4 regions of the Roseitalea porphyridii genome follow, and region 1 is predicted to be linked to each of the others. Evidence: predicted binding sites of a transcription regulator. Region 1 holds the regulator's gene; each other region holds the start of a gene.
The links. Region 1 encodes LexA, which represses DNA repair genes until DNA is damaged. Its sites were predicted from a motif close to TGTTCNNNNTGTGTTCNG; they were not measured.
Positions count from the first base shown of each region.

Region 1 (7,513 bases):
TTGAGTTCGATGATCAGCGTGTTTTCCGGGTCGGACTGGGCGGTCACGGGACCGGCCATGGTCATCGCCAGCGCCATGCCGGCGGCCGCCGCGGTCAGGGTTCGTCGTGTCAAACGCATCAAGGTGCCTCGTTCAAGTGGATCGGGTTCAGGCGGAAAAGCGCGCACGCAGCGCCTTTTCCACCGATGGCGGCACGAAGGGGGAAACGTCGCCGCCCATCGCCGCGATCTGGCGCACCAATGTGGCCGCGATGGGACGCGTCTCGGCCTCGGCCGGCACGAAGACCGTCTCGATGTCCGGCGCCATGGCCGTGTTCATGCCCGCCATCTGCATCTCGTAGGCATAGTCGGTCGAATCGCGCAGACCGCGCAGCATGGCGATGGCGCCGTGCGCGCGCGCGGCCTCAACCACCAGCCCGTCGAACGCGGCCACCGAAACCCGTTCGCCGGCGAGACCGGTCTCCCCGAGCGCCGCATGGATAAGCCGTTCGCGTTCCTCGAAAGCGAACAGGCCCTTCTTGCCCGCATGCACGCCGATCGCCACGGTGACGCGATCAAACAGCACCAGGCCCGCGCGCAGCACCGAAAGGTGGCCGTTGGTCAGCGGATCGAACGAACCCGCATAGATCGCCGTGCGTTGGGTCATGGGAAGCGTGTAGGCAAATATGGCGCGCCTGCAAAGCCCCTCGCGCCCGAAGGCAGGCGCTGGCCGGCCGCCCTCAGCCCGAGACGCAGACGATTGGCCAGGCGCCCCGGCCGGCGACACGCACGATGCCCGCCTCCGCGCCGGCCTTGTCCTCGAAGGCGCGCTCGATTCGCACGCTCACGAGGATTTGCTCGATGTTCGGATCGGTGAAATCGGCGCGCAGCCGGTCGCCATCGGAGAAGCCCTGTCCGAAGACGATGGGTTCCGCATCCGGATTGACGTCCGTGTCGGTTGCATAGGTCGTCCCCTCCGCCTCGATCACGGCGCCCAGGACGGCGAGGACCGGAAGCCGGCCGACCGACAGGAAGACACTGGCATCGGCGCTGTCGGCGCCCGTGCATTCCACCGTGCCGGTGGCGGCGGCCGGGCTCCCCGAAAGGACCGCCAAAACCATGCCGATCGGCGCAATTTTCATGATCGTCTTCATGGATCGCTCCCCATAACCGGCGATCGGCGCGCGCCGTTCACGTTGCTTTGACCGCCCCGTGTGCAACTTCGCACATCCGCATGTCGTTGTTGGAAGCATAGTCGACAACACAAGCAATCGGGAGGTTCCCATGTTCACGATTTACGCAGTGACCGTCGCAGTTGCCGTCCTGACGGGCGCGAGCGCCCTTTCCTTCGGCCTGATGCTGCGTCCGCGCCAGTGATTCCGCGCCCGGAGGGCCGGTAACGCGGCGCGCAAAGGAAATCGGCCGGCGGTTAACCGGATTTTATTGCTTGCGGAACACAACTGGAACAGTTAACGTCTGTTCGACGTTTGTTTTCGTTTGTTTCCGGAATCGCCATGCTGACGCGCAAGCAACTCGACCTTCTGATGTTCATCAATGAGCGGCTCAAGGAGACCGGTGTCCCTCCTTCCTTCGACGAGATGAAGGAAGCGCTGGACCTGGCCTCCAAGTCGGGCATCCATCGCCTGATCACGGCGCTCGAGGAACGCGGCTTCATCCGCCGCCTGCCCAATCGCGCTCGTGCGCTCGAAGTGATCAAGCTGCCCGACGCGATGCAGCCGATTAACCAGGTGCGCCAGCGTTTTTCGCCGAGCGTCGTCGAAGGCGGTCTCGGCCGCCCGTCGGCACCGGCCGAATCGCCGCCAGCGATGCCGCAGGCCGGCGCCAATGACGACCGGGCCGTTCCGGTGATGGGCAAGATCGCCGCGGGCGTGCCGATTTCAGCGATCGAGAACCAGACGCGTGTCCTTTCCGTGCCGCCGGACATGATGGGCAAGGGCGAGCATTACGCGCTCGATGTCGAGGGCGATTCGATGATCCAGGCCGGTATTCTCGATGGCGACACGGTCGTCATCAAGCGCACCGACACCGCCAATCCGGGCGAGATCGTCGTCGCTCTCGTCGACGAAGAGGAAGCCACGCTCAAGCGTTTCCGGCGCAAAGGTGCCTCGATCGCACTCGAAGCGGCCAACCCTGCCTACGAGACCCGCATCTTCGGCCCCGACCGGGTGCGCATCCAGGGCCGGCTCGTGGGCCTCGTACGGCGCTACTGACGCGGCACAAGCGGCCGGTCGACCGGTGGTCGCGGCCGGGTCCGCGCGATCGGTAGGCGGTCAATAGGGTGCCAGATTGCGCGCGGCCCGGCTCCAGCGGCGAGCGTCATGCCAGGGGCGCAACGGCGTCGAGACGGCGTGGCGGACGGCGAGCCTTGGCGAAACCGCGCCACTCTTCTTTGCGGTCCCCGCCTCGGCCTCCAAGCGTTCCGATTCGGACCGGGTCTGCGGTGCGGTTTCCTGCGAAAGCCTTGTTTCATGCGGCGGGTCGGGTGCCGTTCCATTTTCCCGAGTTCGCAGACGACCCCGCGGCGCAGGTCTGATCTCCGCACTGCCGGCGAACGCCAGATCCCGTGCCGTGAGCACGAGCGTTCCGTCGTCGCAGGGTGACTCCGCCGGCGCGTAGGCGAGAACGATCAGATCGAACCGCCCGCAGAGGACGGACGCGTGGTGGTGGCCGCCGTCATGGGCCTCTGCATCGATAGCCTTCAACCCACCGGTCTCCGCCGTCGCGTTCGTGGGACCGTCTGGAAAAGGCGCTGACAGGATCACAAGATCGTATCGCTCGGCGCCGCGCCAGACCGTCGCGATGCAGATTTGTTCGGCGCAGCGCATCGGGGCGACAGGGTCGGCGCCTTGCGCGCGGCGACCGCCCGGCTCGGCATCGGCCGCGCGATGCGCAGGAACCGCCGCTGCCGCGTCCGGGAGCACCCATTCTGCAACACCGTCTTCCAGACCAACCGGCTTGATCACCGTCCGCGCCGCATAGGCCTGCTGCCATTGCTCGACGATGAACGCGTTCGGCCGCGCCCTGTTCACGGCGAGTGCGCCGCTGGTGCCGACGACGGCCATCTGGCGGCCGTCCTCGGAGATCACCGCCAGGGGCAGGTCGCGCTGGCCCATGAACATCGTCGCGGCCAGCGCCGGCAGCACCGCGCCCCAGCGCAGCCACGTGCGGCACACGCAAAACCAGACCATGGCGGCCGTCGCCCACAGCATCGCCGCGTTCGACATGGCGCCGACCATGCCGTCCGGCGAACGGGCGGCGACCCATTGGGCTATGGCGAGGATCCAGCCCGCGCTGGCCGCCATCATCGCGTAGAGCGGGCCATCGACACCGAACGGTATGGCCAGCGTCGCCAGGATCGCCAGCGGCATGGTGATCAGCGAGACGATCGGCATCGCCGCAAGGTTCGTCACGAGGCCCAGAACGGCGACGCGCTGGAAGTGGTAGGCGGCATAGAGCCCGCTCGCCGCGCCGGCGACCAGCGATGTGGCGGCGAGCGCGACGAAGAAGCGAAACGCGCCACTGCCGGCGGCCGCGATCCCCTCGGGCCGCGGTTTCGCCGGGCTTCGGCTTGCCCGCTCTGCGCGGCGGCGGTTCCAGAGGTCGTAGAGCGCGATCAGGGCGAGCGTCGCCGCAAACGACATGTGGAAGCTGGGCCCGACGACGGCGGCCGGATGCAGCGCGATGATGACGATCGCCGCGATCGCCAGGTTGCGTTTGGATATGGCGCGCCGGTCGAGCAGCAGCGCCGCGAGCATCACCGCCAGCATGGTGAAGGAGCGCTGCGTGGCGACGCCCGCCCCGGCCATGAACAGATAGACGAAGATCGCCGCCAGCGCTACGAGCGCCGCATGCTTCTTGACCGCGTGTCCGGCCACCAGCGGACCCGACAGGGCAAGGCCCGCCCGCAGCCCGATCATCACCGTGCCGGCGACGAGGGCCATATGAAGGCCAGATATTGTCAGAATGTGCGCAAGGCCGGAGATGCGCAGCGCCTCGTTGACCGGTTCGGGGATCGCCGACTTGTCGCCATTGACGAGCGCGGCGGCGACCGTGCCGGCTTCGCCGGGCGCGGCCGCGCGGATGCGTTGGCCGAGCCACAGCCGGGCGTTCTGCAGCCGTGCCGCGACGGCCGCGCGCCAACCGTCCGGCGGTGGCGCGGCGACCTTTTCCGGCGCGCCGTAGAAGAAGCCGTTGGCGCCATGGCCGGCGAAATAGCCGTGAAATGTGAAATCGTAGCCGCCCGGCCGGGCCGGACCGGACAGCGGGAACAGCCGCGCGACCCCTTTCAGTCCGTCGCCCGCGCGCACGTCGCTTACCGGGACGCGGGCGGTCACGCGCAGCCGGTCGGGCACGTGCCGAAGCCGCGGCCGCTCGGTCGCCAGCACATCGAGCGTGTAGCGGACCGACCCGTCGGGCCGCTGCTCCATGCGCACGATCCGGCCGGTCAGATGGGTGGTGACTTCCGCGCCGAGCATCTGCGTCGCCTGTGCCATGGTGTGCCATTGCGCCAGCGCCATGCCGGCGAGCAGCAGCACGCCCGTCAGCAGCACCCGCGCAACCGGTCGCGAGCGTGACCGGGCGATGTGCCACAGCAAGGCACAAAAGCCCAGCGCCAGCGGCAAATTGTGGGCCGCCGGTTCGGCCGGCAGCGCGAAATAGCCTGCGACGCCGACGAGCAGCAGGACCGGGACGAGCAGGAAAGGCGTGCCGAACGCCGCCTCGTCGTCGAGCGCGCGCGCCAGATGCGCCGTCCATCGCGCGCGCAGGGCCTGAAGGCGCGGGCGGGCGCGCGGAGACGGTGCGGCCGGTGCAGGCGCCGGGATTTCGGCGGCCGTGCGCTCGGCGCGTTTTTCAGCCGATGTCGGTCTCTTCGGAATTGCAGGCGCATGCAGGAACGCGCGGCATTCGGCCGGTGCGGCGGTCTCGTCCGCTACCGGTTCCCAGCCACGTCGCTTCCTGGTCGTTGTCTCACCCGGACCCGCCACGACGCCACCCTGACGGCCACGTCCTCAGCCGTGACCCCGGTCATCCTGCGGCCGGGCGGGCGCGCTTGCAAGTTGGCAATTGTGTGGTACCAGAGCGCGACATCTGCGGCCTTCACATGTATTGGCCGCCATCGGCCGTGCCAGCACTGACGGCCCACTGCCAACAGAACCGGAGCGGACCATGACGAGCGGCGTTGTCACGCGCTTTGCCCCCTCGCCCACGGGCTACCTGCACATCGGCGGCGCGCGCACCGCGCTGTTCAACTGGCTCTACGCCCGCCACACCGGCGGCAAGATGCTGCTCAGGATCGAGGACACCGACCGCGCCCGGTCGACGAAGGCCGCGGTCGCGGCGATCCTGGACGGTCTGAGCTGGCTCGGCATCGGCTGGGACGGCGAGCCGGTCTCGCAGGCGGCGCGGGCCGAACGGCATGCGGAAATCGCCCATCAGCTTCTCGAGGCGGGCAACGCCTATCGCTGCTACGCCAGCCAGGAAGAACTCGCCGCCATGCGCGAACAGGCGCGGGCCGTGGGCCGGCCGCCGCGCTATGACGGGCGCTGGCGCGATCGCGATCCGGCCGAAGCGCCCGAAGGCATCGATCCGGTGATCCGCATCAAGGCGCCGCGCGAGGGCGAAACGGTCGTGCGCGACCAGGTGCAGGGCGACGTGCGCTTTCCGAACGTCGATCTGGACGATTTCGTGATCCTGCGCTCTGACGGCTCGCCGACATACATGCTGGCGGTGGTCGTCGACGACCACGACATGGGCGTCACCCACATCATCCGTGGCGACGACCATCTGACCAACGCCGCGCGCCAGCAGATCATCTACGGTCATCTGGGCTGGGAGGCGCCGGTCATGGCGCACATTCCGCTGATCCACGGACCGGACGGGGCGAAACTGTCCAAGCGGCACGGCGCGCTTGGCGCCGAGGCCTACCGCGCCATGGGTTATCTGCCCGAGGCGCTGCGCAACTATCTGGCCCGGCTCGGCTGGAGCCATGGAGACGACGAGATCATGTCGACCGACCAGATGATCGAGTGGTTCGAGGTCACCGACATCAACAAGGGCGCGGCGCGCTTCGACATCGCCAAGCTCGAGGCTCTGAACGCCCATTACATCCGCCAGGCGGACGATGCCTATCTGGTCGAGCGGATCGAAGCTCTGCTGCCGGAGATCGAAGGCGGCGCGGCGATCGCGGGCCGACTGGACGATGACAGGCGCGGCCAGCTTCTGGCTGCCATGCCGGGCCTGAAGGAGCGAGCGCGCACCCTGGTGCAGCTCGTCGACAGCGCAGGCTACCTGTTCGCCGTCCGCCCGCTCGCGCTCGACGAGAAAGCCGCCGGCATCCTGACCGAGGATGCGCGCGCCATGCTGACGGGCGCCCATGCCGCGCTTTCGGCCGTCGGGACATGGGACGCCGATCACCTGGACGCCGCGGTGCGCGCCTTCGCCGAAAGCCAAGAGCTGAAACTGGGCAAGGTCGCGCAGCCGCTGCGCGCGGCCCTGACGGGACGGGCCACGTCACCGGGCGTCTTCGACGTGCTCGCGGTGCTCGGTCGCGAGGAATCGCTCGGCCGTATCGCCGACCAGATGGCTTGACCCGGTGGCGGCAACGTGATTTGTGCGTCGCACAATAGGGCTTTGGGCTAGCTTGGCACCCATCGGCAAATGGGCTAGCAAACCGCAAACCACAATCCGCCCCCGGACCCCCTGCGCAGCGCGGCACCGGACAGGAAGCGGAATCCCACACGACGACAGGAGGAGAGGTTATGGCTGACAAGAGTGCAACGCTGAACGTGGATGACGCCGAACACTCCTTCGCCGTGAAATCGGGCAGCGTGGGTCCGGAAGTCATCGACATCTCGAAGCTCTATGCGCAGACGGGCAAGTTCACCTACGATCCGGGCTTCACCTCGACGGCGAGCTGCGAATCCAAGATCACCTTCATCGACGGCGACAATGGCATCCTGCTGCATCGCGGCTATCCGATCGACCAGCTCGCCGAGCATGGCGACTTCCTGGAGACCTGCTATCTGCTGCTCTACGGCGAGCTGCCCAACAAGACGCAGAAGGCCGATTTCGACTACCGCGTGACGCACCACACGATGGTGCACGAGCAGATGAACCGGTTCTTCACCGGCTTTCGCCGCGATGCGCACCCGATGGCCATCATGTGCGGCGTCGCCGGCGCCCTGTCGGCCTTCTATCACGACTCCACCGACATTTCGGACGAACACCAGCGCATGGTCGCCAGCCTGCGCATGATCGCCAAGATGCCGACGATCGCGGCGATGGCCTACAAATATTCGATCGGCCAACCCTTCGTCTATCCGAAGAACGATCTGGACTACGCTTCGAACTTCCTGCGCATGTGCTTTGCGGTGCCGTGCGAGGAGTATGAGGTCAATCCGGTGCTGGCCCGCGCCATGGACCGCATCTTCATCCTGCACGCGGACCACGAGCAGAACGCCTCGACCTCGACGGTGCGGCTCGCCGGCTCGTCGGGCGCCAATCCGTTCGCCTGC
Region 1 covers NZ_CP036532.1:1,792,389-1,799,901, reverse strand. The annotation lists gene E0E05_RS08805 (peptidylprolyl isomerase) at 1-119, opposite strand, end outside; gene coaD (pantetheine-phosphate adenylyltransferase) at 148-645, opposite strand; gene E0E05_RS08795 (hypothetical protein) at 719-1,120, opposite strand; gene lexA (transcriptional repressor LexA) at 1,493-2,209, shown strand; gene E0E05_RS08785 (ComEC/Rec2 family competence protein) at 2,270-4,984, opposite strand; gene gltX (glutamate--tRNA ligase) at 5,166-6,587, shown strand; gene gltA (citrate synthase) at 6,758-7,513, shown strand, end outside.

Region 2 (7,513 bases), 1.7 Mb from region 1:
CACGGCGCGGCTGAACCAGCGCGCAAAACCCAGGCCGGCGCCGGCGTTCAGGCGGCGGATGTCATGGCCGTCTCTTTCGTGGTCGTGTTCGTCGCGGGGGTTCTCCGGGGCGGCGGAAGGAGGTGCGGCCATGGTGCGGTGTCCTCGTCTCACCATGGCGAAGATAGCAGCATATATGGCGTTGGCGAGGCGAAAACCGCTCACGCTTTTGTAATCCGCAGCGCGGTTCGGGCGCTCAGAGCCAGGCGGGCACGCTGTCCATGCCGATCATCTCGTCATAGGAAGGCCGCCGGCGCGCCAGATGCCAGCGGTCGCCATGGACGATCACCTCGGGCACCAGCAGGCGCGAATTGTAGGTTCCCGCCTGCACCGCACCATAGGCGCCGGCGGTGCGGATCGCGAACAGATCGCCCGGTTCGGGCCGTGCCATCTCCCTGTCATGGCCGAGATAATCGCCGGTCTCGCAGACCGGACCGACGACATCGAGCGTCAGGCGCGGCGCGTCGTCCGCGGGCAGCCGGACCGGTTCGATGTCGTGCCAGGCGTCGTAGAGCGTCGGCCGGATCAGGTCGTTCATCGCCGCGTCGACGATCAGATAGTTCTTGTGGTCGGCCTGCTTGAGAAAGAGCGTCGTCGTGACCAGCACGCCGGCATTGCCGGCGATCAGCCGGCCGGGCTCGAAGATCGTCGTCACGCCGAGCGGACCCAGATGCTTCCTGACGATGGCGCTGTAGTCGTCGGGCAGCGGCGGCGGATTGTTGTCGCCGCGATAGGGAATGCCGAGCCCGCCGCCCAGGTCGACGTGCTCGATCGCGTGCCCGTCGGCGCGCAGCGTTCCGACCAGTTCGGCGAGCAGGGCGAAGGCGGCATCGAAGGGCTGCATGTCGGTGATCTGGCTGCCTATATGCATGTCGATGCCGTTGACGCGCAGGCCCGGCAGCGCCGCGGCGTGGCGATAGACGTCGCGCGCCTTCAGCCATGAAATGCCGAACTTGTCGCCGCTGCGGCCGGTGGTGATCTTGGCGTGCGTCCTGGCATCGACATCGGGATTGATGCGGATCGAGACAGGCGCGGTCGTGCCGGCGGCGACGGCGCGGTCCGACAGCAGTTCCAGTTCGGGCTCGGATTCCACGTTGAAGCAGCGGATGCCGACCGAAAGCGCGAAATCCATTTCGGCGGCGGTCTTGCCGACGCCGGAGAACATGATCCTGTCGGGGGTGATGCCGGCGGCGAGCGCGCGCCGCAATTCGCCCTCCGAGACCACGTCGGCGCCCGCGCCGAGCCTGGCAAGCGTCGCCAGCACTGCCTGGTTCGAATTGGCCTTCAGCGCGTAGCAGATCAGCGCGTCGATGTCGGAAAAGGCGCCGGCGAAGACCTCGTAATGGCGCGTCAGCGTGGCGGTCGAATAGCAGTAGAACGGCGTGCCGACGGCCTCGGCGATCGACGGCAGCGGCACGTCCTCGGCGTAAAGGACGCCATCACGGTACTGGAAATGGTTCACGGACCTGCGCTCACTCGATCAGCGGATCGAGGATGAAACCGCGGTCGGCGGGGGCCGGTTCAGGATCGGCCGCCTGACCCGTTGTCGCCGTGGCGCTGGCAGGCGGCGGTTCGAGCGGTCCTGCGCGGCCGCAGGCGGCGAGCGCGAGAAGGAGCGCGGCGAGCGCTGAACGGGTCATGACGGTGCGGACGGCCATGGCGAATTTCCGGTGAGCGGGTCGGGCGCCTGTGTGCGTCAAACGGGCCGGGCTTGCAAGGGCCGGTTGAAGCAAGTCCCTTCCGCGTTCGTTCCGGCCCCCATGTTGCCCCCACCCCTCACCCCTCCCCCGCAAGCGTGGGAGGGGGGCGTTAGCATCGGGCTCCATCGCTTACTCCGAGCCTGGCTCAGAATATGGTGGTTGTGGCGCGCGGCGGATGTCTCCCCTCCCACGCGTGCGGGGGAGGGGTGAGGGGTGGGGGTAACGGTTTCGGCCTGAGGCGATTATGCGAGCCCCGGAAACATCACCCCATCTTCTCGAGCCGCTTGCGCCAGTGGCGTATCTGCTTCTTCACCTCGCGCGGCGCGGTGCCGCCGAAGCTGGTGCGGCTGGCGACGGATCTGGTCACAGTCAGAACCGAGAAGACATCTGCGGTGATGCCGTCGTGGATCGTGCGCAGATCGTCGAGCGACAGTCTTTCGAGCCCGACGCCGCGCTCGGAGGCAAGCGCCACCGCGCGGCCGGTGACGTGATGGGCCTCGCGGAACGGCAGGCCCAGTTCCCGCACCAGCCAGTCGGCCAGATCGGTGGCGATCGAATAGCCCGCGCCTGCGGCCTTCTTCATCGCCTTTTCGTCGACCTTCAGGTCGGCGACCATGCCGGTCATCGCCGCGAGCGCCAGGTCGAGCGCCCGGGCGGCATCGAACAGCTGTTCCTTGTCTTCCTGCATGTCCTTGGAATAGGCGAGCGGCAGGCCCTTCATGACGGTCGACAGCGCGACGAACGCGCCGTTGATCCGGCCGGTTTTCGCCCGGACCAGTTCGGCCGCGTCCGGGTTCTTCTTCTGCGGCATGATCGACGAGCCGGTCGAGAAGGCGTCCGACAGGGTCACGAAGCCGAATTGCGGCGTCGACCAGATGACGATCTCCTCGGCCAGCCGCGACAGGTGCGTGGCGCAGATCGAGGCGACCGACAGGAATTCGAGCGCGAAATCCCGGTCGGAGACCGTGTCGATCGAGTTGCGCGTCGGACCGGAAAATCCGAGCGCCTCGGCGGTCATCTGCCGGTCGATCGGAAAGCCGGTGCCGGCCAGCGCGGCCGCGCCGAGCGGGCATTCGTCGAGCCGTTCCAGCGCGTCGCGCACGCGCGACAGGTCGCGGCCGAACATTTCCACATAGGCCATGCAGTGATGGCCGAAGGTCACCGGCTGCGCCGTCTGCAGATGGGTGAAGCCGGGCATGACGGTGCGCGCATGTTCCTCGGCGCGGCCCAGGAACGCGCCGATCAGCGCCTTGAGCGCCGCTTCGGTGCGGCGCAATTCGTCGCGCACCCACATGCGGAAATCGAGCGCGACCTGGTCGTTGCGCGACCGCGCCGTGTGCAAACGCCCGCCGGCCGGGCCGATCAGTTCGGTCAGCCGCGCCTCGATGTTCAGGTGGATGTCCTCGAGCGCGCGCGAAAAAGTGAACGTGCCCGCCTCGATTTCCGACCGTATCGTGGTCAAACCGTCGATGATGGCATCGCGGTCGGCACTGGAAATGACGCCGGTCGCCGCCAACATGGTGGCATGGGCGATGGACCCGTCAATGTCCTGGCTGTAGAGCGCACGATCGAAACCGATCGAGGCGTTGATCTCCTCCATGACGGCGGCGGGGCCGGAGGCGAAGCGGCCGCCCCACATCTGGTTGGACGCCGCCTCGGCGCCGCCCTTTGAATTGGATGAATGCGACATGGACAATCCGTCTCCGGAGCAGGACAAGAGCAGCAAGGGCCGCCGCGGCCTGACGATGGGCGTGATCGCCGCCCTTGTCGTCGCCGTCGCCGCGGCGCTCGGTTCCGCCGGCGTATACGGGAGCGGGGGCGCCTCTGACAACGGCCAGCAGGCCGCCGGCGCCTGCAACGGGGCCTATGCCACGGCGATCGAGCCCTATCTGACGGGGGACGTGGCCGCCATGGGCCTGCGCGACGATCCCGAAAACCTGTCGGCGCTGGCCTTCAACGACGGGTCCGGCGCGCCGATCACGATGGCCGATACGGGCGGCAAGCTGCGGCTCGTCAATCTGTGGGCCACCTGGTGCGCGCCGTGCCGCGAGGAGATGCCTTGGCTGGAGGAGCTGCAGGTCGAACGCGGCGGCGATGATTTCGAAGTGGTGGCGATCTCCGTCGATGGCGGCTCGGACGAAAAGCCCCGCGCGTTCCTCGAGGAGATCGGCGTCGACGATCTGGCCTTCTACCACGATCCGACGATCGGCGTGTTCAACACGTTGCGGCGCGAGGGGCTGGCGCTGGGCCTGCCGGTGACGCTGCTGATCGACGAGAACGATTGCGTGATCGCCAACATGAACGGGCCCGCCCACTGGGCGAGCCCGGATGCGTTCGCACTGATCGATGCGGCGCTTTCCGTGCGCGGCCAGGGCAGCTAGGCGGCGTTGGTGAAGGCGGCGGGCTGACCGGTCTCGATCCAGGTCTTCAGGCTCGAGGCGATCCGGGCCCATCCTTCGCGCACGCCCTCCTGACCGGCGGGCAGGCCGTAGTGCAGGATGGTGAACTTGCACGCATCGCCCTGCTTTTCGATCTCGTAGACGCAGCGCGAGGGTTTCTTGTCCTCGCCCCAGCCGGGCTCGAACGTCGCTTCGAGACGCCGGGGCGGGTCGATCGCAAGGATCTCGCCGCCGAGCATGAGGCTGCCGTCGGGGCCGAGATAGTCGAAGCGGCCGCCCTTTTTCAGATCGCTCTTCAGGCGGGCGCCGGCGATGTAGAAATGCGGGGTCTTGCCGCCGTCGGTGAGCGCATCCCAGAGCGTTTCGGGGGTCGTCCTGATATAGGTCTCCAGCACGAAATCGGGTGGGCCGTCATTGGTTGTCGTCATCGGTCCGGTTCCTTCCAACTGCGCCTTGAGGTCGAGGGCCATCCTCGCCATCGGCTTTTGCACGAGCGGCTCGATCCACCGGTCGATGACCTGCTGGAGTGGAACCGCGTTCAGATAGTGGTGCTTGAAGCGTCCGGATCGCCGCGTGACCACCAAGGATGCGTCCTCAAGCACCTTGAGATGTTTCATCACGCCGAAGCGCGTCATGCCCATTTGCTGCTCGAGTTCCGACAGGGTCTGTCCGTCACGCTCGCGAAGCATGTCGAGCAGATTGCGCCGGGTTTCGTCGGCAAGCGCCTTGAAAATCGCATCCATGAGCGACCTATAAGTGACAATATGGTCACGTGTCAATAAGGTCACATGAAATCCGTCAGAAGTTAACGCCAGCCGCCGGATCCAGCCCTCAAGGCGCGGAATGAATCGCTATGGTTGTGTTGTCGCGGTGAGGCGGCGCACAACATATGGTGAGAATGAAACGCGAACATCGTCCGATCAGCGATTCGTCGCCGATTCGTTCCCTTCCGGTTCCGAACCTTAACGGAAACGGCGCCCGAGGCGTTCGAACATGGTTAACAGAGCGTAAACAAAACCATTGCAATTCAATCTGTTAGCTTGCCCAGGGCAGGCCGTGGCGGGCTTTGGCGCCATTGGTTAACGGCCATGTTCGTGAAGCGTCGATGGCGCGGTCCACCGCGACTAGGGCTGGTATGCGCGCGGGCGGCGCGACCCACATCTGGTAGGGAACAAATCTGCAACCCATGCGAGTCAGCGATTCGTCGGCGATTCGTTCCAGACTCGTTCCGGTTGTTAACGCGTGCAGACTCAAGGTTGCCATCCCGCCCAGGGATCGGCCCTTTTGCAACCTGCATTTTGCCCCTTGCCATGGTATCGCCGGGCTGCGAGCCCTATCTGCGCGGCATCACGCGATCCGGCCCCATGCTCACCGAACACGCCTCGTTCAATTCCTTCCCGTCCCGTCAAGCCCCGCGATCGGTCTCCGGTCATGGCGTTCACGCCGTGCTGGGGCCGACCAACACGGGCAAGACGCATCTGGCCATCGAGCGCATGGTTGCCCACTCCTCGGGCGTGATCGGCCTGCCGCTGCGGCTGCTGGCGCGCGAGGTCTATGGCCGCGTCGCCGATCGCGTCGGGGCGGGCAGCGTCGCGCTGGTGACCGGTGAGGAAAAGATTGTGCCGGACAAGTCGCGGTTCACGGTGTGCACGGTCGAAGCGATGCCGCGCGAGACGGACGCGGCGTTCGTCGCAATCGATGAGGTGCAGCTCGCCGGCGATCTGGAGAGGGGCCACGTCTTCACGGACCGGCTGATGAACGTGCGCGGCCGCGAGGAAACGCTGCTGCTCGGCGCGGCGACGATCGCCCCGATGCTGCGCCAGCTCCTGCCGGGCGTCACCATCACCTCGCGGCCGCGCATGTCGCATCTTGCCTATGCCGGCCCGGCCAAGCTCACGCGGCTGCCGCGCCGTTCGGCGATCGTCGCCTTCTCCGCCGACGAGGTTTACGCGGTGGCCGAACTGATCCGACGCCAGCGCGGCGGCGCGGCGGTCGTCATGGGCGCTCTCTCGCCGCGCACGCGCAACGCCCAGGTCGATCTGTTCCAGTCCGGCGATGTCGACTATCTGGTCGCCACGGACGCGATCGGCATGGGCCTGAACCTCGACGTCGATCACGTTGCGTTCGCCCAGTTGCGCAAATTTGACGGCCACACCTTCCGCGACCTGACCCCGCCGGAGATGGCGCAGATCGCCGGACGCGCCGGCCGGCACGTGCGCGACGGAACCTTCGGCGTGTCGGCCCGCGTGCCGCCGCTTGACGACGAACTGGTCGAGCGGATCGAAGGCCACGAGTTCGACCCGCTGCGGGTGCTGCAATGGCGCAACCGGCAACTCGATTTCGCCTCGATCGATGCGCTCAAGGCCTCGCTCGACGAGCCGCCGACGATGCCGGGGCTGACGCGGGCCCTGCCGGCGGTCGACCAGAGAGCGCTCGAATTCCTGTCGCGGGACGAAACGGTTGCAAGGCTCTGCCGGACGCCGGCCGCGGTTGCGCGGCTCTGGGACGTATGCGCGCTGCCGGACTATCGCAAGATCGCCCCGGCGCAGCATGCCGACATCATCTCCTCGATCTTCCTCGATCTGGTGCGGCACGGGCACGTCGACGAGGACTTCATGGCCGAACAGGTGCGGCGCGCCGACCGCACCGACGGCGAGATCGACACGCTCTCGCACCGCATCGCGCAGATCCGCACGTGGACCTATGTTTCGCACCAGACCGGCTGGCTCGCCGATCCCGATCACTGGAAGGAGCGCACCCGCGCCATCGAGGACAAACTCTCCGACGCGCTGCACGAGCGCTTGACGAAACGGTTCGTTGATCGCAGGACATCTGTGCTCATGAAGCGCCTGAAAGAGAACGGGACCATGCAAGCGGAAATCAGTCAGGCCGGAGACGTAAACGTCGAGAGCCACCATGTGGGGAAGCTGGAAGGGTTCCGCTTCACCGCCGACCAGGCCGCCCAGGGCGAGGACGCCAAGGCGGTTCGCGCGGCGGCGCAGAAGGCGCTGGCCGGCGAGTTCGAGGCGCGCGCCGAACGGTTCGCCGCTGCCCCCAATGGCGACCTGGCGATCGGTCGCGACGGGCTCTTGCGCTGGCTGGGCGCGCCGGTCGGCTCGCTGACCGCCGGCGAGGAGTGGCTTTCTCCCCGTCTGATCCTGTTCGCAGACGAGCAGCTCAACGGCGCTGCGCTCGACAAGGTGCGGGCGCGCGCCGAGCGGTTCGTCACCCATCATATCGAAACCCATCTGAAGCCGCTGACCGACCTTAAGAAGGCGGATGAGCTTTCGGGCATCGCGCGCGGCATCGCCTTCCGGCTGATCGAGAATTTCGGGATCGTCCAGCGCCGCGAGATCGCCGGCGATATCAAGTCGC
Region 2 covers NZ_CP036532.1:77,333-84,845, reverse strand. The annotation lists gene E0E05_RS00405 (TIGR02302 family protein) at 1-132, opposite strand, end outside; gene lysA (diaminopimelate decarboxylase) at 236-1,501, opposite strand; gene lptM (LPS translocon maturation chaperone LptM) at 1,512-1,697, opposite strand; gene argH (argininosuccinate lyase) at 2,002-3,429, opposite strand; gene tlpA (thiol:disulfide interchange protein TlpA) at 3,428-4,120, shown strand; gene E0E05_RS00380 (ArsR/SmtB family transcription factor) at 4,117-4,926, opposite strand; gene E0E05_RS00375 (helicase-related protein) at 5,503-7,513, shown strand, end outside.
Region 2: a site for LexA is predicted at 5,352-5,369, ahead of E0E05_RS00375 (helicase-related protein). Genes of this name have one in related genera too.

Region 3 (7,513 bases), 1.7 Mb from region 1:
CGAAGGTCCTTGCCAGTTCGGAAAGCCGGTTGATCCGCGCCCGGTCGTCGCCGCGATAAAGATGCGCGGCGGCGATGTGGCTGACCGGCAGCGCCTCGCGCAGACGCGGCAGGGAAGCGGCGAACGCGTCGAGCCGCGCGCCCGGCACGGCGATCAGCACCACATCGTCGACACCGCCCAGCGTTTCGGTGGCCATCGCCAGCGTGATGTCGCAGGCGCCCTTGTCCTGCCAGGCGCCGTCGACCGTGCGCATCTTGCCCGCCGACAACAGCCGGCACAGGCGCCCGTAGCCGGCGCGCCTCTTCGGATAGGCGAGCAGCGAGGACGCATCGACCAGATCGAGCCGGCAGCCGATGACCGGCCGCATCCGCGCGGTCCTCGCCTCGCCATGCAGGCGGACGACGCCGGCCATCGTGTTGCGGTCGGCGATGCCGAGCGCGTCATAGCCGAGCGCGTGCGCGGTCAGCACCAGATCGACCGCGTCGGACGCCCCGCGCAGAAAAGAGAAATTGCTGGTCACGCCCAGTTCGACGAACGGGGCGGGCGCGTTGGGCGCAAATGTCCCCTCTTCGCCCAGGGTACGCTTGGCCGGGGTGAGCGGGGCTTCGGGCATGGTTCACGCGTCGAGCCCATGCACGAACCAGCGCGGCGGACCGTCGCGCCCGTCGCCGGGCAGCCCCTCGCGGAAGATCCAGTAGCGCCGCCCTTCGGCATCCTCGACGCGGTAATAGTCGCGCAGCCGCGCGGTCGATTTCTCGCGCCACCATTCCGGCGCGATCCGCTCGGGCCCCTGGCTCCTGACGATGCGATGGGTCTGCCGCCGCCAGACGAGCTGCGCGGGCGGGCCGTCGGGCACCGCGTACAGCACCTGCGCCTCCTCGGGCCGGACCAGGAGACGCAACGGGCGCGGCACCCCGTCCGCCGTCTCACCGGTGGGCACGATCACGCATTGCGTGCCCGCCGGCGCCAGCCCCTCGGCGCGCTCGGGCACATGGCTGTCGCGGGCGACGGGCCTGAGCACCGCGCCGGGACCGAGCCGGGCGACCAGCCGATCGATCAGCCGCGCCAGATCGATGCTCTCGTCGGCCGCGCCCACGAGCGCCTGCTGCGCCGCGCCGAGCGCTTCGTGGACGACCGCGTCGAGCGTCATCGCATCGAGCCCGAAGCCGGTGTCGATCCGTTCGAGCCGGTCGCGGAACAGACGGCGCAGATGGGCCGGGTCGCGGCTCGGACGGCTGGTCGCGGCCTCCACGGACGAAGACCCGCCATCGGCGCGGTAGCCGGTCAGAAGCAGCCGCCGCGCGCCGAGCTGGCGCGTGTCCATCTGGCCGGTCAGATCATCGAGAAGGCGATCCAGCACCGGGCCGATCGCCTCGACCTCGGTGACCGGCTCGGCAAAGCGGGCAAGCGCGCGCACCGGCGCGGGCACGTCGTCGGGCATCAGCGGCTCGGCCAGCCGGCCGAACGCCTGATCGAGCCTGAGCGGCGGATTTGAGGGCAGGTCGTTCCTGTGCCGGAAGCGGCGGGCGAGCGCGGTGCGCGGCACGCCGGCGACCGCGCCGACCGTTTTCAGGCCGAGGCGCTTAAGAAGCAGCACCGTGTCCGCGTCCAGCCGCAGCGCCGCGACCGGCAGCGGGCCGAGCCTTTCGGCAAGAGCGTCGGCTCCGCAAAGTTCGCGCGGGGCGGCGCCGAAGCGCGCCAGCGCCCAGGCCGCGCCGAGCGTCGGCGCGACGGCGACGCGCGCGGTCAGGTCGAGCCCGGCGAAGGCGCGGCGCATCTGCGCCAGCATCGCCGCCTCGCCGCCCCACAGATGATCGGACCCGGTCGTCTCCAGCATCAGCCCGTCGGCGCCGTCCACCCGCGTCCACGGACACCAGCGCTGCGCCCAGCGCGCGAGCGCGGAAAGCCGCGCCGCATCGGCCGCCATATCGGCGTCAGCGACATGCAGCGACGGCACCAGCGCCTTCATGTCGGTCAGCCGCGCGCCGCGCGTGATCCCGGCGCGGGCGGCCGCGCCGTTGACGTCGTGGACGAGACGGCCATGGGCGCCCTCGCGCGCCAGCACGAGCGGGGTCTGTTCAACCGGCGCGCCGGGGCCGCGCGTCCGGCGGCGCCAGCTCTGGATCGGAAAGTGCGGCAGATAGATCGAGACGATGCGTCTTTGCGTCATAGCCTGCTTCCCAGAGGCCCGGTTGAAGGTCGCGCGCGCGGAACAGTTCGGCCCGCCAGCGCGGCGGCCCGGGCGCGCGCGGATCGTAAGGATGGGCGAACGAAGGCCGGGCCGCGATGCGCCAGCGCCGCCGCGCCGCCGACAGGTTCGCCCGCGCCGAGAACCGGATCAGCACCGCGGCGGTGCCGGATCGCGCCGCGCGCATGGCCAGCCGCCGCGTGGCGGTGAAATCGAGCGCGGCCGGATCGCCCCAGACCTCGCCGATCACCGCGCCCATGCTGGCGCAGCCAAGGCCTTCCTCCATCGCCCAGAGCACGTCGCGCGCATCGCGCGCGCAGACCATGACGAGCCGGTCGGGATCGACCCCGAAGCGATGCAGGGCGCGGCCGTGCGGCCGGCCCGTCTCGAGCGCCGCCATGCGGTCCTGCACCCACAGGACCGGCCGGCCCGCCGGCAAGTGCGCCAGCGCGAAGCCGGTCGCCGCGCCGTCGCGCGGGGCGGCGAAGATCTCATCGAGATGCGCGACGGCCGGAAGGCCGTCCCGTTCCACCACCCGCTCCGTACGGGCTGGCGAACCCGCCGGCTCAGGCGCTTGCCCTGTCTCAAGCGCCTGCCCTGTCTTCGGCGGCCGATGCGCGCGCTCCGCCGCACCGCCGGAGACGGCGCGCAAACGCGTCAAAAGCGCCTTGGCCGGCGCGGATGTGCGGAACCGTCCGTTCATCGCCTGAGGGGCTCTTGTTCATGATATGTTCCATTGTGCGTAGCACGCGAAAAGAGTCAATCCCGGAATCGGAGCGTGTAGGAATTTATGTTTGATTATATGCGTGACAAAAGTAACGCCCGATTACATATTGGAATCAAAGGGTTACGATCATGACCGCGTCCAGCGATCCCATCTTTCTCAGGACTTGAGGGAGCCCGGCCCAACGCATCGAAGCGTTTCTTCTCAACAGCTTTGCTGTCGCGCTCGCCATTCATGCTAACACCGTGGCTCCGACGATATATGGAGAAAGGCCTCCCTCCCTATATTGCATCAACCTAGGAAGATTTGCCACGACCGTTTCATCATCCTGATTGGCTTCAAACCACCGATAGACTGCATCAGTGAAGACACGACAGAAATCCACCACGCTATAAACGTAGGCATCATTCATTCGAGAATTGGTGAACGTAAAGCCGCTGTCTGGCAACGTGAAAATTACTCTTGCAACGCTGTGTTTCATGTCACCAAAGCGACCATTGTGAAGTACACCGCACCTCATTGACCAAAGATCGTCTGGTGTGACAAAACTCAATCTGTCCCAAGGCAAATTATTTTGGCACCAAGCTTTGTAACGCTCGCCATTCGTGCGCCCATCTTCAGAGTCAAGGGAAGCACAGATGTCAGGCAATGCCACAGTCATTGCCACTGCTAGAAACGGTAGCCCATTCTCTGCTGCGGTGTTTATTTCATTTAAAAGCGGGTAAAGCGGGGAAGACGATTTTTCCATTATCCAGCAATGCCCCATCCGCTGAACCAATTTATACCCAGTCAATGACATCGCACAAGTGAACGTCGGTATAGTTATTCCCGCACTCATTCAATGATCGTATCACAATTCGTCAGTGCGAATTAAGCCAGAGTTCAACGCTTCGCCTTCGACAAACTCACGTACTCCGTTCATTCTCGCAATTTCCATTTCCGTCACGCGAAAAATCTCCCCGCGACTTCGGTGGCCGGCAAGTCGGTGCCTAGATAGCAAAATCAGCCACTCTTGCCACATATACAGCTAGGAATTTATGCCGGATTGGGCGGTATCGCCGCAATCGCAGGTCCGCAGAGACAGACCCGCCGAAATCGGCCCCGGCCGGGCTTGACGCCGCCGGCCGCCGTTCCGACCATGGCGCCGCGCACCATGTCCCGAAAGACCGCCATGCTCCATCCCGACAGGCTTCTTCCCGCCGACCCGGCCGTCCGGGCGACCGCGCGGGCCCTCTACGAACGGGTCGCCGACGCGCCGATCGTCTCCCCGCACGGCCATTGCGAGGCGTCCTGGTTCGCCGAGGACGCGCCGTTTCCGAACGCCGCCGACCTGCTGATCACGCCCGATCACTACGTGCTGCGCATGCTGGCCAGCCAGGGCGTGTCCTACGAGGCGCTGGGCGTGCCGCGCGCCGACGGAAGCCGCGCCGATGTCGACCCGCGCGAGGCGTTCCGGCTGTTCGCCGCGCACTATCATCTGTTCGCCGGCACGCCCTCGCGCGTCTGGCTCGATCACGCCCTTCATGTCGTGCTCGGCGTGCCCGAGCGGCTCGGCCCGGCGACCGCCGACGCGGTCTTCGATCATGTCGCCGCGCAACTCGCTTCGCCCGCCTTCCGGCCGCGCGCGCTCTACGAGCGGTTCGGCATCGAAGTCCTGGCGACCACCGACAATGCGACCGACACGCTCGATGCGCATCGGGCGCTGAAGGCGCTAGCCTTCGGCCGGATCGTGCCGACCTTCCGGCCGGACGCGCTCACCGACCCGCTGCGCGAGGATTTCGCCGCATCGATGCAAAGGCTCGAAGAGCAGACCGGCGAAAATGTCACCGACTGGTCCGGCTTGCTCAAGGCGCTGCGGGCGCGGCGCGCGGACTTCGCGCGGCTCGGCGCGACGGCGACCGACCATGGCGTTCTGGCGCCCGTCACCGCCGACCTGCCGGGGCCGGCCTGCCAGGCGCTGCTCGACAAGGCGAGGGCCGGCACGATCACCGCCGACGAGGCGGCGCTGTTTCAGGCGCAGATGCTCACCGAGATGGCCGCGATGAGCGTCGAGGACGGTCTGGTGATGCAGATCCATGCCGGCTCGCGCCGCAACTATGCGCCCTCGGTCTTCGCCCGCTACGGCCGCGACAAGGGCTACGACATTCCGGCCACGGTCGCCTGGGCGGACGGGCTCAAGCCGCTGCTCGACCGGTTCGGCTTCGAGCCGAACCTTCGGATGGTGCTCTATACGCTCGACGAGACCGCCTACGGACGCGAACTGGCGCCGCTCGCCGGCGCGTTTCCGACCGTGCTGCTGGGCGCGCCCTGGTGGTTCTTCGACAGTCCCGAGGGGATGCGCCGCTACCGGTCGCAGGTGATCGAGACGGCCGGGTTCCACAACACGGCCGGCTTCGTCGACGACACCCGCGCCTTCCTGTCGATCCCGGCGCGGCACGACATGGCCCGGCGCATGGACGCGGGCTTTCTCGCCGGGCTCGTCGCCGAACACCAGATCGGCACGGACGAGGCATTCGCGCTGATCGGGGAGCTTGCGGGCGGGCTTGCGCGCCGCGCCTATCGGACCGGCACGGGTCAGGCCGCGCCCGGCAGCGACCGGGCTACGGCATGAGCGGACCGCGCGGCGGCGGGCACGCTCAGATCCGCGCGCGGCCCTCTTCCACCGCCTCTTCGATGAAGCGCGGCAGGGCGAAGGCGGCGCGGTGCACCGCCGGCGTGTAATAGCGCGTCGAAAGACCCGCCTCGGCGAACCGTGCCTTGAGCGTTTCGAGCGGCACGTCGGCCTTGCCCGCATCGTCGGTGGCAAAGCCCATCGCCATGTGTCCGCCGACATAGGTCGGGATCGCCGCCACATAGGCCGCCGACAGCGCGAACGAACGGCCCAGATCGCGCATCGAGCCGACCAGTTCGTCCTTCTGGAAGAAGGGCACGCCGTTCTGGGTGACGGCAACGCCGCCCGGGTTCAGCACCCGGTGCAGGCCGGCATAGAACGCGGCCGTGAACAGCACCGCCCCCGGCCCGACCGGATCGGTCGAATCGACGATCGCGACGTCGAACCGGTCTTCGGTCGTCGCGACATAGTCGGCCCCGTCGGCGATCACCAGGTCGAACCGGTCGTCGTCGAACACCGGTGCGTTGAAATCGCCGAAATGGGTGCGCGAGAACTCGACCACCGATGCGTCGATCTCGACCTGCGTCAGCCCCTCGACCGACCGGTGCTTGAGCACCTCCTCGGCCAGGCCGCAATCGCCGCCGCCGATGATCAGCACGCGTTTCGCCGCCCCGTGCGCCAGGATCGGCACATGGCTCATCATCTCGTGATAGATGAACTCGTCGCCGGTGGTCACCTGGGTGATGCCGTCGAGCATCAGCACCTTGCCGAACGCCGCGTTCTCGATCAGCGCCAGTTCGAAATGGCCGGTGTCCTCGTGATGCAGCACCCGCTCCGCCCGAAAGGCGAAGCGGACGCTGGGATAGAGACTCTCGGCGAACCAGTCGCTGTCCTTGCCGGCCATGACGTCAGACGCCCTTGCCGCGCAGCAGTTCCGACACGGCGATGCGGGCGGGGTTGAAGGCCCGGCGCAGCACCTCGACGCACTTTTCCGGCTGCGCGTCGCCGCACATGAACACGTCGAGCGCCGCATAGCCGTTCTCGGGCCACGAATGGATCGAGATATGGCTCTCGGCCAGCACCGCCACGCCGGACACGCCGGCCACCTCGCAGCCCATGGGCTCGAAGCTGTGCAGGTGTATGTGCAGCAGCGTCGCGCCGGCTTCCTCGACGCATTTGACCATGGCCTTTTCGATATGGTCGATGTCGTCGAGCCGTTCGGCTTCGTACAAGTCGATGATCAGATGCGCCCCGGCGCACTTGGTGCCGTTGCGTTCGATGAAATGATCCTTCGGCAGCGCGTCAGCGGCCGCAAAAGGGGCGTTCAGATCTTCCGTTTGGGAGGTGCTTTGGTCCGCAAAGTCCATCCCCAATTGGAAGAGGGCGTCGTGAGTCATGGCGCTCTCCCCAACCAGCAGATGTCCCGGCTCATGCCGGAGCCGCGCACATATTGGCTTTGCGCGTCACAATCAATCGGCAAATCGAGAAAACTTCGTCCGCAGCCGAAGTTTTTTGATGCGCGTGCCGCGGCGCGGCCGTCGTCAGCGAAGGCGCAGCTTCATGTGCCGGTTGACGTCCTTGTAGAGCAGGTAGCGGAACCGGCCCGGTCCGCCCGCATAGCAGGCCTGCGGACAAAACGCGCGCAGCCACATGAAGTCGCCCGCCTCCACCTCGACCCAGTCCCGGTTGAGCCGGTAGACCGCCTTGCCTTCGAGCACGTAGAGGCCGTGCTCCATCACATGGGTCTCGGCGAAGGGAATGACCGCGCCGGGCTCGAACGTGACGATGTTGACGTGCATGTCGTGCGCCATGTCGGCCGGATCGACGAACCGGGTGGTCGCCCAGCGACCGTCGGTGCCCGGCATGGCGACGGGCTCGACCTCTGCGTCGCTTGTCACGAAGGCTTTCGGCGCCGCGATCTGGTCGACCGGCTCGTAGGCCTTGCGGATCCAGTGGAACGTCGCGGCCCCATCGCTCCGGTTGCGGATCG
Region 3 covers NZ_CP036532.1:3,476,812-3,484,324, forward strand. The annotation lists gene E0E05_RS17000 (error-prone DNA polymerase) at 1-613, opposite strand, end outside; gene E0E05_RS17005 (Y-family DNA polymerase) at 617-2,170, opposite strand; gene E0E05_RS17010 (ImuA family protein) at 2,079-2,720, opposite strand; gene E0E05_RS17015 (hypothetical protein) at 3,145-3,750, opposite strand; gene uxaC (glucuronate isomerase) at 4,066-5,523, shown strand; gene speE (polyamine aminopropyltransferase) at 5,549-6,427, opposite strand; gene speD (adenosylmethionine decarboxylase) at 6,432-6,920, opposite strand; gene E0E05_RS17035 (bifunctional allantoicase/(S)-ureidoglycine aminohydrolase) at 7,065-7,513, opposite strand, start outside.
Region 3: a site for LexA is predicted at 2,907-2,924, ahead of E0E05_RS17010 (ImuA family protein). Genes of this name have one in related genera too.

Region 4 (7,513 bases), 1.5 Mb from region 1:
TGGTTGGGGTCCATGTTGGCCTGGATCTTGAAGACGAACGCGGTCATGCCCGGCTCGGAGGCTTCGACGCGGCGCGTGTCGGCCTCCTGCGCGCGGGGGCGGGGCGCATGGGCGGCAAGCGCGTCGATGAGGTCGCGGACGCCATAATTGCGCAGCGCCGACCCGAAGAAGACCGGCGTCAGATGGCCTTCCAGATAGGCCTCCCGGTCAAACGGGCGGCAGGCCTCGCGGGCGAGGTTCACCTCCTCGATGAACGCTTCGCGCTCGTTTTCGGGCAACAGGCCGGCGGCGCTTTCAGCCTCGGGGCCATTGACCGGGGTTCGCTCGACCTCGGTATCGGCGCGGCGCACCGCGTTCTGCGCCAGATGGTGGGTTCCGGCGAACGTCCTGGCGCGGCCGATCGGCCAGGTGACCGGCGCCGTGTCGAGCGCCAGTTTCTCCTCCACCTCGTCCAGGATCTCGAACGGATCGCGGCTCTCGCGGTCCATCTTGTTGACGAAGGTGATGATCGGGATGTCGCGCAGTCGGCACACCTCGAACAGCTTCAGCGTGCGCGGCTCGATGCCGCGCGCGGCGTCGATCACCATGATCGCGCTGTCGACCGCGGTCAGCGTGCGGTAGGTGTCGTCGGCGAAGTCCTCATGGCCGGGCGTATCCAGCAAATTGTAGATATTGCCGCCATATTCGAACGTCATCACCGAGGTGACGACCGAGATGCCGCGCTCGCGCTCGATCTTCATCCAGTCCGAGCGCGACTGGGTGCGGTTCTTCTTGGCCTTTACCTCGCCGGCAAGCTGGATGGCGCCGCCGAACAGCAGCAGCTTTTCGGTCAGTGTCGTCTTGCCCGCGTCCGGGTGGGAGATGATCGCGAAGGTGCGCCGCCGGGCGACCTCGGTTTCGAGCGTGTTTGCCATGCCGGAGGTTCCGTGAATGGCGCGGTGTGTGGCAGGCTGCCAATGGACTGTCAATCGTGGCACGATGGCCGCCTTCTGAAAGCGGGGAGGCAGGTCATGGCCGACAAGGTCGAAGTGCGCAACGTCAACGTACCCGGTCGGACCGAACGGGTCGATCGCGCGAAGTACGAGGCCATGCGCGCCGCGATGCTGACGATCCTGCCGGACGGGCCGCCGGGCCTGACCGGCAAGGAAGTCAGGGAAGCGGCCAAACCGCATCTGCCCGAGGCGCTGTTTCCGGGCGGGAAGACGGCGGGATGGTGGGCCAAGACCGTGCAGCTCGATCTGGAGGCCCGCGGCCTGATGGCGCGCAGCGCCTCTTCGCCCTTGCGCTTCTGGCGCACCGGGACCGGCGCCGACTGAGCGACAAGGCGGCATGGGGGTGGCCACACCGTAGCGGTGGATTGCGGGCACGAACCGTCCAACGGCGTTGATTTCGGCCCGCCGCCAGCCCATCACCCGGCCATGGACACGCCGTCGATCTCATTGTTGCGCCTTGCCCACGCCGAGGGGCTCGATCTTCCCGCCTACGCGACGGAAGGCGCCGCCGGCATGGATGTGCGCGCGGCCATCGACGCGGAGACGCCGCTGATGATCGCGCCGGGCGCCCGCGTGCTGGTGCCGACCGGTTTCGTGATGGCGATACCGGACGGCTTCGAGGCGCAGGTTCGGCCGCGCTCCGGGCTTGCGGCAAAGCACGGGGTGACCTGCCTGAACACGCCCGGCACGATCGACAGCGATTATCGCGGCGAGGTGAAGGTGCTGCTCGTCAATTTCGGCACCGAAGCGTTCGCGGTCACGCGCGGCATGCGCATCGCGCAGATCGTCATCGCGCCAGTCGTGCGCGCAACGATCGTGGAAGTCTCCGAAGCGCCGGAGGCAACAAGGCGCGGCGCCGGCGGGTTCGGCTCGACGGGAACCGGCTGAGCTGGGTCTGGCCGGCGAAAACGAAACGCGCGCCGTCGCTCAGGCAGCAACCGCCAGCGCCTCGCCGGCGATGCGATAGGAGATCGCCTCGGCCACATGAATGCGGGACACGCCGTCGGCGCCGTCGAGATCGGCGAGCGTGCGGGCCAGCTTGAGAATGCGGTGATAGGCGCGCGCCGAAAAGCGCTTCTTGTCGGCCGCGTCGGCCAGAAGCTGCATCGCGCCATCATCGGCCGCCGCGACATCCTCGATCAGGCCGGTCGGGCAATGGGCGTTGACGGTCACGCCGCCGGCGCCGAAGGCGGTATAACGGGCGGCCTGCCGGGCCCGCGCCTCGGCCACGCGCGCCGCCACGGACGCACTCGCCTCGCCCGGCCGTTTGCGGATCAGGTCGCCGGGCATGACGGCCGGCACCTCGACGCGCAGGTCGATCCGGTCGATCAGCGGTCCTGAAATGCGGCCCTGATAGTCGCTCACGCAGCGCGGCCCGCGCGCGCAGACATGGCCGGGCGTACCGGCCATGCCGCAGCGGCACGGGTTCATCGCCGCGACGAGCTGGATCCGGGCCGGATAGGACACGCGGTGATTGGCCCGCGCGATGACGCATTCGCCCGTCTCGAGCGGCTGACGCAGGCTGTCGAGCACGGCCGGCGCGAATTCGGGAAACTCGTCGAGAAACAGGACGCCATTGTGCGCCATGGAGACTTCGCCCGGTCGCGCCCGCAGGCCGCCGCCGACCATGGCGGCCATCGAGGCCGAATGGTGCGGGGCGCGGAACGGGCGCCGGTCTGTCAGTTCTCCGCCCGACAGCTGGCCTGCGATCGAGGCGATCATCGACACGTCCAGCAGTTCCCGCGCCGAAAGGGGCGGCAGGATCGAGGGCAGGCGCTGGGCCAGCATCGATTTGCCGGAACCGGGCGGGCCGACCATCAGCAGGTTGTGGCCACCGGCGGCCGCGACCTCGAGAGCGCGGCGCGCGGTCTCCTGCCCGCGGATGTCGGCCATGTCGGGAAGACCCGACGCCGGCGCGCGCATCGCGGCCTGGGGCCGGGACAGGACCTGCGTGCCGCGAAAGTGGTTGGCAAGGCCGACCAGTGATACAGGGGCCAGGATCGGCATGGTCTCGTCCGCCCACGCCGCCTCGGACCCGCAGGCGGCCGGGCAGATCAGTCCCTTGCCTGCCGCGTTGGCGGCGATCGCCGCCGGCAGCACGCCGGCGACCGGCGCGATGGTGCCGTCGAGCGACAGTTCGCCGAGAACCGAAAAGCCGGCCAGCGCGTCGGAGGGAATGGCGCCGAGCGCAGCCATCAGGCCAAGCGCGATCGGAAGATCGAAATGGCTGCCTTCCTTGGGAAGATCGGCCGGGGCCAGATTGACCGTCACCCGCTTGGGCGGCATGGCGAGGCCGGAGGCATGCAGCGCCGACTGGACGCGCTCGCGGCTTTCGGCCACCGCCTTGTCGGGCAGGCCGACGATCTGCATGGCCATCTTGCCGGGCGAGACCATGACCTGGACGTCGACCGGCACCGCGTCGATGCCCTGAAAGGCGACCGTGGCGACCCGTGCGACCATGTCCGTGCCCTCACCCTGTTTCAGACGGCCTGCCACCGCCCTGTGCAGTACAACCAAGCACAACTGGCGAAACAAGTAAAGAACATTCTAAGAACAAATACGCGCGAAAGCTGTGATCCGGTTGTGCCGGGTTGTGGCGCGGAACGCAAATGACGTTGCGTCAGGCGGCGCGGCGCGCTTCGACCGCATCCCAGAACAGGGCGGCGATGTCGGCGCCCCCGAACTTTGCGACCTCGCGCACGCCGGTCGGCGAGGTGACGTTGATCTCGGTCATCAGCCCGCCGATGACGTCGATGCCGACCAGGATGAACCCGCGCTCGCGCAGGGCCGGGCCGATCGCCGCGCAGATCTCGCGCTCCCGGTCGGTCATATCGGTCGCCAGCGCCTTGCCCCCGACATGCATGTTCGAGCGCGTGTCGCTTTCGTCGGGCACCCGGTTGATGGCGCCGACCGGTTCGCCGTCGATCAGGATGATGCGCTTGTCGCCGCCGCGCACTTCGGACAGGTAACGCTGGGCGATGATCGGCTCGTTCGAAAGCTGCTCGAACATTTCCAGCAGCGATGTCAGGTTGCGGTCGCCGTCGCGCAGATGGAAGACGCCGGCGCCGCCATTGCCGTAGAGCGGCTTGAGGATGATATCGCCGAATTCGTCGCGGAACCGGCGGATCGCATCGATGTCCTTGGTGATCAGCGTTTCGGGCATGAAGCGCGCATAGTCCATCACGAACAGCTTTTCGGGCGAGTTGCGCACCCAGGCCGGATCGTTGACAACCAGCGTCTGCGGATGGATGCGCTCGAGCATGTGCGTGGTGGTGATGTAGTTCATGTCGAACGGCGGATCCTGGCGCAGCAGCACCACGTCCATCTCCGAAAGATCGGTCGGCGTGGCGGGCCCCAGGGTGAAATGGTCGCCTTCTTCGTCGCGAACGGTCAGCGGCTCGAGCCGGGCGCTGACCGCATCGCCACGCATCGACAGGCGGTCGGGCGTATAGTGGTAGAGCGCATGGCCCCGCGCCTGCGCCTCAAGACACAGCGCGAAGGTGGTGTCGCCGGCGATCGCGATGGTGGAGATGTGGTCCATCTGGACAGCGACTTTGAGCGCCATGGTCGTTCCTCTCTTCGGTGGTGGCTAAGTGGCCGCTGGCGGGCCGAAAATCAATCGGGTTCAGGCGGTGAACAGCGCCGGCACGTGGATCGGCCAGCGTCCGGGCACGATCGCGACCAGATCGAAGCGAAGGTTCAGCCGGCCGTGATCGGGCTGGCGCGCAAGCCAGTGGTCGGCGGCGGCGATGATGCGGCGCTGCGCGGCCGGCGTCACCGCGTCCATCGCTTCGCCGATCGAGGGGCGCGCCTTGACCTCGACGATCAAGACGAGATCGCCGCGCCGGACGATCAGGTCGATCTCGCCGGCCTTGCAGCGGTAGCGCCGGGCGACGATGCGAAAGCCCTTCAGCCGCAACGCCCAGGCGGCACGCCTTTCGCCGCGCTGGCCGCGCCGCTCGGCCCGGCGACGGTCGGCCATGCCGCGCTCAACCATCGGCCTTCTTCATCGCAAGCAGCCGATTGTAGAGATCGGCACGGGGCAGGCCGGTGGTGCGCGAAGCCTCGCGGGCCGCCCTGGCGGCCGGCATGTCGGCAAGCAGCGTCTTCAGCAGGGCGTCGATGTCGGCGGCGTCCGGAACCGTCTGCCCTTCTGGCGCCGGTGCGATCATCACGACGATCTCGCCCTTGACCGCGCCTTCCCCGAACCGGCCGGCCATTTCCCCGGCGGGCCCCGTGACCACCGTCTCGAACCGCTTGGTCAGTTCGCGCGCGACGCAGACCGGCCGGTCCGGTCCGCACAGATCGGCAATGGCGCGCAGCGTCGCGGCGAGCCGGTGCGGAGATTCGAACGCGATTAGCGTGGATCGCACGTCGGCAAGGCCGGCAAGACGGTCGCGGCGCGCCTTGTCCTTTGCCGGCAAAAAGCCGATGAAACGGAAATCGTCCGTCGGCAGGCCCGAGGCGGCGAGACCGGCCAGCACCGCCGAGGGCCCTGGGATCGGGATGGCGCGGTGGCCGGCGGCGAGCGCCTCCCCCACCAGCCGATAGCCCGGATCGGAGACGAGCGGCGTTCCGGCATCAGAGACGAGCGCAACGGCCTGCCCTTCCCCGAGCGCGGCCAGCAGTCTCGGTCCGGCCTCGGCGGCGTTGTGCTCGTGATAGGCGACCGACTTCTGGGCGATCGCATAGCGGTCAAGGAGACGCCGAGTGATGCGCGTGTCCTCGCAGGCAAGCAAGTCGCAGGCGGCAAGCGTTTCGAGCGCGCGGATGGTGATGTCGCGCAGATTGCCGATGGGCGTCGCCACCAAGTAAAGTCCGGGTTCGAGCGGCGGCGCCTCGATTGCATGGCCGGCGATCGTGAACGTTCCGGCCATCAGCGCGCCAGTTCCGCGATGATCGCGTCGAGCACCATGCGCCCGCGCGCCGTCGCGCGGATGCGCGCATTGCCGAGCCGTTCGACCATGCCCAGATCGATCATCGCCTGCAGCTTGTCGGCCGGGAGTGGCCCACCGCCGAGCGTTTCGTAGCGGGCGAGATCGAGACCCTCCACAAGCCTCAGCCCCATCATCAGCATCTCGTCAGCTTGTGCATCGGCGAGGAGCGTCTCGGTCTCGGCGATGCCGTGCCCGTGCTCGGCAATCCGGCCCAGCCAGGTTTCGGGGTGCGGCTCGGTGATGGTGACGCGCCTTGCCCCATCGGCGTCGAACCGGCCATGCGCCCCGGGGCCGATGCCGGCATTGTCGCCATAGCGCCAATAGGTCAGATTGTGCCGGCTCTCGGCGCCCGGCACGGCATGGTTCGATATTTCATAAGCCGGCAAACCGGCGGCGGCCGTCACGTCCTGGGTCAGCGCATAGAGATCGCCCGCCAGATCGCCATCGGGCATGGCGATGCGGCCGGCATCGTGCAGCGTCCTGAACGGCGTGCCATCCTCAATGGTGAGTTGGTAGAGCGACAGATGATCGGCGGCGAGCGCGATGGCCTGGCGCAGTTCGCCTTCCCAGGCCTCAGGCGTCTGACCGGGCCTTGCATAGATCAGATCGAAGGACAGGCGCGGGAAGGTCCGGCGGGCCAGGTCGATCGCCGCGCGGGCTTCGGCGACATCGTGCAGCCGGCCCAGAAAGCGCAGATCGGCGTCGTCGAGCGCCTGAACGCCGAGCGACAGCCGGTTGACGCCCGCCGACCGATAGCCGGCAAAACGGTCCGCGTCGGCCGACTGCGGGTTGGCCTCCATGGTGATCTCGACGCCGGCCGGCACGGACCAGCTTCGCGCCACCGCCTCCAGCAGCGTATCGACCGTTTCGGGCGCCATCAGCGAGGGCGTGCCGCCGCCGATGAAGATCGAGGTGACGGTGCGCGGACCGGTCAGCGCGCGCATATGCGCGATTTCGGCGACGTAGGCGGCGGCGAAGTCGGCCTGATCCACCGGCCCGTGCCGGACGTGGGAATTGAAGTCGCAATAGGGGCATTTGGCCGCGCAGAACGGCCAGTGCAGATAGACGCCGAAACCCGGCGCGCCATCATCGCCATTGATGGTCGCGCGGGCCGCGTCTTCAGGTGACGCCCAGACAGTCATGGGCAAACAGTCTGAAGGCCCGGGCGCGATGCGACAAGGCCTCGGCGTCGCCCGGCGTCCAGCCATGTTTCTCGTCGGCGGTCATCTCGCCGAAGGTGCGGTCGTGCCCGTCGGGCACGAACACCGGATCGTAGCCGAAGCCAAGATCGCCGCGCGGCGGCCAGACCAGGTGACCGGGCGCCTCGCCGCGGAAGAATTCGCAATGGCCGTCCGGAAAGGCCAGGCACAGGACGGCGACGAAGGCGGCACGACGCTCGTCGGGCGCGGTCGCGCCGGCCGCCTGCAGTTTTTCCTCGACGGTGCGCATCGCCATCATGAAGTCGCGGCCATTGCCGGTCTCGGCCCAGTCGGCGGTGTAGACGCCGGGGGCACCGTCGAGCGCCTCGACGCAGATGCCGCTGTCGTCGGCGAGCGCGGGCAGGCCGGAAGCCTGCATGGCGGC
Region 4 covers NZ_CP036532.1:319,950-327,462, reverse strand. The annotation lists gene E0E05_RS01600 (peptide chain release factor 3) at 1-914, opposite strand, end outside; gene E0E05_RS01595 (DUF6958 family protein) at 1,011-1,316, shown strand; gene dut (dUTP diphosphatase) at 1,419-1,880, shown strand; gene E0E05_RS01585 (YifB family Mg chelatase-like AAA ATPase) at 1,920-3,452, opposite strand; gene gshB (glutathione synthase) at 3,613-4,557, opposite strand; gene E0E05_RS01575 (YraN family protein) at 4,618-4,974, opposite strand; gene rsmI (16S rRNA (cytidine(1402)-2'-O)-methyltransferase) at 4,982-5,869, opposite strand; gene hemW (radical SAM family heme chaperone HemW) at 5,869-7,071, opposite strand; gene rdgB (RdgB/HAM1 family non-canonical purine NTP pyrophosphatase) at 7,049-7,513, opposite strand, start outside.
Region 4: a site for LexA is predicted at 3,520-3,537, ahead of E0E05_RS01585 (YifB family Mg chelatase-like AAA ATPase). Genes of this name have one in related genera too.